2 regions of the Methylocystis echinoides genome follow, and region 1 is predicted to be linked to the other one. Evidence: riboswitches for the same ligand, from Rfam matches in the RefSeq annotation. Region 1 holds a riboswitch; the other holds the start of a gene.

Evidence for each region. A riboswitch is a leader RNA that binds a small molecule or an ion and turns the genes downstream of it on or off. The one in region 1 is predicted to bind thiamine pyrophosphate.
Region 2: another riboswitch for thiamine pyrophosphate. It lies ahead of thiC (phosphomethylpyrimidine synthase ThiC); the one in region 1 lies ahead of RVU70_RS05355 (FAD-dependent oxidoreductase).

The regions. Positions count from the first base shown of each region.
Region 1 covers NZ_CP156084.1:1,126,227-1,129,623, reverse strand. Annotated here, with positions in the region: gene gap (type I glyceraldehyde-3-phosphate dehydrogenase) at 1-48, opposite strand, end outside; gene RVU70_RS05370 (DUF4164 family protein) at 351-659, shown strand; gene RVU70_RS05365 (cell division protein ZapA) at 664-1,047, shown strand; gene RVU70_RS05360 (hypothetical protein) at 1,091-1,630, opposite strand; TPP riboswitch at 1,794-1,943, shown strand; gene RVU70_RS05355 (FAD-dependent oxidoreductase) at 1,960-2,970, shown strand; gene thiS (sulfur carrier protein ThiS) at 2,939-3,136, shown strand; gene RVU70_RS05345 (thiazole synthase) at 3,148-3,397, shown strand, end outside.
Region 2 covers NZ_CP156084.1:3,418,546-3,421,942, reverse strand. Annotated here, with positions in the region: gene thiC (phosphomethylpyrimidine synthase ThiC) at 1-1,671, opposite strand, end outside; TPP riboswitch at 1,762-1,856, opposite strand; gene RVU70_RS16755 (hypothetical protein) at 2,021-2,350, shown strand; gene RVU70_RS16750 (cation-translocating P-type ATPase) at 2,474-3,397, shown strand, end outside.

The DNA.
Region 1 (3,397 bases):
GTTGCGGCCGATACGCCCGAAGCCGTTGATGGCCACTCTGACGGTCATATGGAAAATCTCCTTGTCGCCGCCTGTTTCGCGAGAAAGGCGGCTCTCGCCCTGCTGCGTCTGCGCGCCGCGCGCCGGGCCGTGATGTCGAGGCGAGCGTGTGATAGCACCTCGCGTCCCCCTGTCAACGCGTCGGCGCGCCGCGCGCGGGCCGCGAAGGCGGGCGCCCGGGGCGTTTCTCCCCGCGGCTTCCGTCCAGGCGGCTTCGGAAAGGCCCGATTCATGCTACCAACGTCCTGCGGCGAATCGGCAAGCGCCGGCCGCAACCTCTTCCGCCGCGAGAAATAGGGCGCCGCCCGGCGATGACGCATCCAGAAAAGTCCGCGGAAAAGCTCGACGCCGCGCTTGCGCGCCTCAAGACCGCGCTGGAACAGCTCGAGCGCACGGTCGCCGTGCGGCTCGAGGACGATCTCTCCAGCGCCGAGCTCGAGGAGGAGCTCGCCATCATGCAGGACGACCGGGGGCGCCTCGCGCTCGAACTCGACGACGCGCTCGCCCGCGTCAGCGCCTTGGAAAAAACCCGCGACGAGGTGCTGCGGCGCCTCGACCACGCGAGTGCGGGGGTCGCCGCCGCGCTCGAGACCGCCGTCGCAGCGCGGGGGGAGGAGTAGCGCCATGGCCGCCGTCCTGGTCAATATCGCCGGCCGCGCCTATCGCCTCTCCTGCGACGATGGCGAGGAGCCCCGGCTCGAGGAGCTCGCGCGCTACGTCGAGGGCAAGATCCTGAATATGAAGGACAGTTTCAAGGAGATCGGCGAGCAGCGCATCGTCGTCATGGCGGCGCTGGCCATCGCCGACGAGTCCATGGACTGCCGGGGCAAGGCGGAGGCGATGGAACGCGAAGTGACAACGTTGCGCGCCGAGCTCGACGCAACGAAAAAGGCCGTCGCCGCGCTCGAGGAAAAAGTCGCGAGCGCCGTCGACGACGCCGCGCGGCGGCTTGAGCAGCTGCATTCCGATCTGCAAAAGCCGGCGCCGCTCGAGGATTTTCCGCTGTAGGCGGAAGGCCACCGCCGCGCCGATCTCGCCTGAGGGGCCGCTCCTACTTGCCCCAGTTTTCGACGCTTTGATCGCGCTTGGCCTTCTGAAGGTCGTCGGCGAAGGTCGAGTATTGGTGATTGAGCTTCTCAGCCGTCATCGCCACGCCGCCATCCGACATGATGGCGATCTTCATCTGCTCCGTCGCCATGCGATCGAGTTCGTTGATCCATTGATTGACGTGGGTGAGCAGCTTGTCTTTGCGCTCTTTTTGAATCGGCCCCGGGGTGGTGTCGCCGGCGAGGGCGATCTCGGCTTTGGCGTCCTCGATCTGTTTGTCGAGATCGGCGACCTTCGCGTCGTCGTGTGCGGCCTCGGCCTCCTTTTTCGCCTTTTCGAGATTATCGAGGCCGTTCTTGAGCCAGCTCGACTGGATGCTCAGCAGCGAGTCGCGCGCGACGCCGGTGAGATTGAAGCCGTTGGGGATCGGGAAATAAGGGCCGAGCTTGGCCGCCTGCGCCGGAGCGGCGAGGCCGAGCGCGCCGGCGACGAGCGCCGCCGCCAGGGCGGACCGCAGCCCCACCGTTTTGGTGACAAAAAACATTGATTTCACTCCCCTGTGGGCGCGCCGGTTTGCCTTGAGGCGCGCTTGTCATTGGGCAGAACTTGGGACATCCCCGCCAGTCTTGCAAGACCGCAGGGGGCCGTGGGCGCCGGTGACGACCGAGCCGGCGTCGCTTGACGCAAGCGGCCATTCGCGCGACTCTCCGCCCCGCCGGGGGAGCCCCGCCCGGCGGCGCTTGCGCGCCGTCACGGGGCTGAGAGGCTGCGGGGGCGTCATGAGGCGCCGGGCGCGGCGACCCTTCGAACCTGATCCAGTTCCAATGCTGGCGGAGGGATGGTGACCAGCTTTTCGAGATTGGGGCGCGGGCCATGCGCGCGCGGGTGATCGGGGCCGGCGTTGCCGGGCTCTGCGCGGCCTTTGCGCTGGCGCGCCGCGGCGTCGCGGTCGAGCTCGTCGAGCGCCAGGAGGCGCCGGGGCAGGGCTGTTCGCGCTTCGCCGGCGGCATGATCGCGCCCTGGTGCGAGCTGGAAAGCGCCGAGCCCATCGTCGCGCAACTGGGCGAGGAGGCGCTCGGCTTCTGGACGCGCGACATTCCCGTCGCGACCGTCGCCGGCAGTCTCGTGATCGCCGCGCCGCGCGAGCGCGCGGAGCTTTCTGACTTCGCCCGCCGCACGGCGCGCTTCGAGCGGCTCGACGCCGGGGGCGTCGCGGCGCTCGAGCCAGACCTTTCCGGCCGTTTCGAGCAAGCGCTGTTCTTTCCGCAGGAGGCGCATCTCGATCCGCGCGCGGCGATGCAGGCGCTGGCGTCGCGCCTCGCCGCGACGCCAGACGTCGAGACCCGCTTCGGCGTCGAGGCTGAAAACCTTGCGTCGCCCCCGGACTGGACCCTCGATTGCCGGGGGTTCGCGGCGCGTGACGCGCTTCCTGGCTTGCGCGGCGTCAAGGGCGAGATGCTGGTGCTGCGCAGCGACGAGATTTCGCTGTCGCGCCCGGTGCGCATGCTGCATCCGCGCCGACCTGTCTATGTCGTGCCGCGCGGCGAGGGGCTGTTCATGGTCGGCGCGACCATGATCGAGAATGAGGAGCGCGCGCGCGTGACGGCGCGCTCGGTGGTGGAGCTCGTCAATTCGGCCTTCGCCATTCACCCCGCCTTCGCCGAGGCGGAGATCGTCGAAATGGGCTCGGACGTGAGGCCGGCCTTTCCCGACAATCTTCCGCGCCTTATCCGGCGCGGCCGGACGATCTATATCAATGGGCTCTACAGGCATGGGTTCCTGCTGGCCCCGGCGCTCGCGCGCCGCGCCGCCGAGGTCGTTCTCGACGGAGCCTATTTCCCGGAGGTCATGGATGCGGATTCAGGTGAACGGGCGACCGCGTGACGTGTCGGCCACGACGCTCGACGCCCTGTTGCGCGAATTGGGCTATGAGGACCAGAAGGTCGGCACGGCGCTCAATCAGGAGTTCGTGCGCGACAAGGATCGCGAGAAAACCCAACTGCAGGAGGGCGACGCCGTCGAAATCGTCACGCCGCGGCAGGGAGGTTGAAGGCTTTTTCCATGGGCGCCGCCGATCCTTTCACCCTCTATCACGCGCCGCTGCGCTCGCGGCTGTTGCTCGGCACGGCGCGTTATCCGTCGCCGGCCATCCTCGCCGAGGCGGTTCGCGCCTCGGCGTGCGAAATCGTCACCGTGTCCCTGCGCCGCGAGGCCGGCGGCTCGCGCGCCGGCGAGAGCTTCTGGGGGCTCATCCGCGAGATTGGCGTGCGGGTCTTGCCCAACACGGCGGGCTGCCGGACGGCGCGCGAGG
Region 2 (3,397 bases), 1.5 Mb from region 1:
CGCGACCTTGTGCGCCTCCTTGGGCAGGGTCTCGTCGTGGAACTCGCGCGCCGTGTCGGGATCGAGGCCGATCTCGAACTGGTCGGACCAGCGGAAGTCGAAGCGCGCGCGGCTCATGGCGTCGTCGCGCTCGCGCGCCGCCGGATGGCCCTTGGCGAGGTCCGCCGCATGCGCGGCGATGCGATAGGTGATGACGCCGGTCTTCACGTCGTCGCGGTCGGGGAGGCCCAGATGCTCTTTCGGCGTGACGTAGCAGAGCATCGCCGTGCCGAACCAGCCGATCATCGCCGCGCCGATCCCGGAGGTGATGTGGTCGTAGCCCGGCGCAATGTCGGTGACGAGCGGCCCGAGCGTATAGAACGGCGCCTCGCCGCAGGCCTTGAGCTGCTTGTCCATATTGGCCTTGATCTTGTGCATCGGCACATGGCCGGGGCCTTCGATCATGACCTGGCAGCCCTTCTCCCAGGCGATCTTCGTGAGTTCGCCGAGCGTCTCCAGTTCGGCGAATTGCGCCGCGTCATTGGCGTCGGCGTTGGAGCCCGGGCGCAACCCGTCGCCCAGCGAGAAGGAGACGTCATATTTGCGCATGATGTCGCAAATCTCGTCGAAGCGCTCGTAGAGGAAGCTCTCCTTGTGCTTGGAGAGGCACCAGCGCGCCATGATCGAACCGCCGCGCGAGACGATGCCGGTGACGCGGCTTGCCGTCAAAGGCACATAGGCGAGACGAACGCCAGCGTGGATGGTGAAGTAATCGACGCCCTGCTCCGCCTGCTCGATCAACGTGTCCTTGAAGACCTCCCAATCGAGCTTCAGCGCGTCGCCGCCGACCTTTTCCAGCGCCTGATAGATCGGCACGGTGCCGATCGGCACGGCGGCGTTGCGGATGATCCAGTCGCGGATGTTGTGGATATTGCGGCCGGTGGAGAGGTCCATCACCGTGTCTGCGCCCCAGCGCGACGCCCAGACCATTTTCTCGACCTCTTCCGCGACGGAAGAGGTCACGGCCGAATTGCCGATATTCGCGTTGACCTTCACCAGGAAGTTGCGGCCGATGACGACGGGCTCCAGCTCCGGGTGATTGACGTTGGCCGGAATGATGGCGCGCCCGCGGGCGATCTCCGAGCGCACGAATTCGGGCGTCACGAATTCCGGAATATCCGCGCCGAAGCTCTCGCCGTCGGCGATGCGCGCTTTCGCGACGTCGAGCGCGCGCTCACGGCAAAGGTTCTCGCGATGCGCGACATAGATCATCTCTTCCGTGACGATCCCCGCGCGGGCGAATTCGAGCTGGGTGACAGGCCCCGAGCCGGCCGCGCGATAGAGCTTGCGCTCGGCGGGGCAAGCCGGGACCAGCCGGTCGCCTTCCGCGAAGCCGTTATCCTCGGGCTTGGTCTCACGCCCCTGATAGATCTCGAGGCCGGCGCGTGTCGAAAGCCAGGGCCGCGCCGCCGGCAGGCCCGCCGAGAGGTCGGGGGTGAAATTCTCGCAGCCGTAGGGGCCGGACGGATCATACACGCGCAGCGGCGGCTCGCCGGAGGACGGATCGAGCGGAATCTCGCGGTAGGGAACGCGGATGTCAGGGCGTCCGGCGGGCGAGGAATAGACCTTGCGCGACTTGCCGATCGGGCCGGTGGTGACGGTCAGGGGCGTGCGTTTGTCGTGCAGGTTCATGGTCGCGCTCCAGTAATCGCGCTCCGTCAAGGGGAGCGGATTGGAAGGATGATGCAGACGAAGCGCGGAATCCGGCCTGAAGGGCGCGAGCCGCCCTGCCCCTGGCATTCCCTCCGCCGGCATGACCCGGATCAGGTTCGATGGGTGCTTCTCAGCCGCGACGCGCGGCGCCCCTCGCCAATGGGCGGAAGCTAGCGCGTCGAGTTCACGGGGGCAAGGCGCCGCCGCGCAGGCCGAGCCGTCCTGCGGGCCGGGGGGCGTCACATTTCTTTTTTGTAACTGTGCTTCGCCTTGGGGCGCGAGCGTGAGGCTCTGTCGAACCAACTCCTCCGGCCAACCGAGAGATGCCATGAAAAAGTTTCTGTTTCTCTTCGCGATTCTGCCCACCCTGGCCTACGCCGGCGACGACGCCGTCGACTGCGCCAAGAAAAACGACGGCTCGGTGAAATGTGACGTCAAGAAGGACCAGGTCGTCGTCGACGCCATTGTGGTCAACGGCGGCGATTGCCCCGTGGCCGAAAACGACAAGGTTCTCCATCACGCCTACAAGATCGGCGAGAAATTTACGGTGCCCGCCAAGAGCGACAGCCCCTTGCCGGGCTTTGGCGGCTGCAGCTATGTCCGCGCCGTCACGATCAAAACCAACGACGGCAAGCAGAAGACCTTCGCCCCCTTGTAAGCAGTTGAGCGCAAGATGGCCGCGCCCCCCTCGCGGCCATTTTCTTTTGTCTCGGGGAGGCTTTCTCGGCGCGCCGAAGCCGCGCTAGTTTCCGGCCACAGCGAATCGCCGTCCGGGAGCCGCATGACCCATCCCAGCCTGCCGGGCCTGACTTCCGAAGAGGCCGCCCGGCGCCTCGTGGAATATGGGCCCAACGCCCCTCCCGAGGCGCCCCGGCGCGGCATTCTGCAAATTGCGCTCCGCACGCTGAAAGAACCTATGTTCTTCCTGTTGGCTGCGGCGGCGACCCTCTACCTTTTCGTGGGCGATCTGGGCGAAGGCCTGTTCATGGTCGCCGGCGCGGCCGCCTCTATTTCGCTCGTCGTCATTCAGGAGTTGCGCAGCGAACGCGCGCTGGAGGCGCTGCAGAGACTCGCCGAACCCATGGCGCATGTCCGGCGCGACGGAGTTGAGCAGCGCATACCGGCGCGGGATCTCGTGCCGGGTGACATTGTCCTGATCGGCGAGGGTCAGCGCATTCCAGCCGACGCCCTGCTTGTTGCGGGCGACGCGCTGGTCATCGACGAATCCATTCTCACGGGCGAATCGGCGCCGGTCACGAAGACCTTGGCGGGGGACGGCGCGACGCTGGATTTCCCCGATCCGGGGGGCGACGGCACGCCCTTCGTCTATGCAGGCTCGATGATCGTGCGCGGCTCGGGCGTTGCGCGCGTCGGGCGCACCGGCGCGCTGACGGCCGTCGGCGGCCTTGGCGCCTCGCTTGCCGCGATCAAGGGCGAGCCGAGCCCGCTCCAGAAGCGGACCGGCGAGCTGGTCGCGCGGCTCGGCGCCTTTGCGCTTTTCTTCTGCGCGCTGGTCATTCTCTCCTATGGGCTCGTGCACGGCGACTGGTTCGAAGGCGCCATCGCCGGCATCACGCTCGCCATCGGCCTGCTGCCGGAAGAATTTCCGATGGTGCTGGCGATCTTTCTTGCGCTTGGCGCCTTCCGGCTGGCGCGCCGCAATGTGCTGGTGCGCCGTTCGTCGGTGACGGAGACGCTGGGCTCC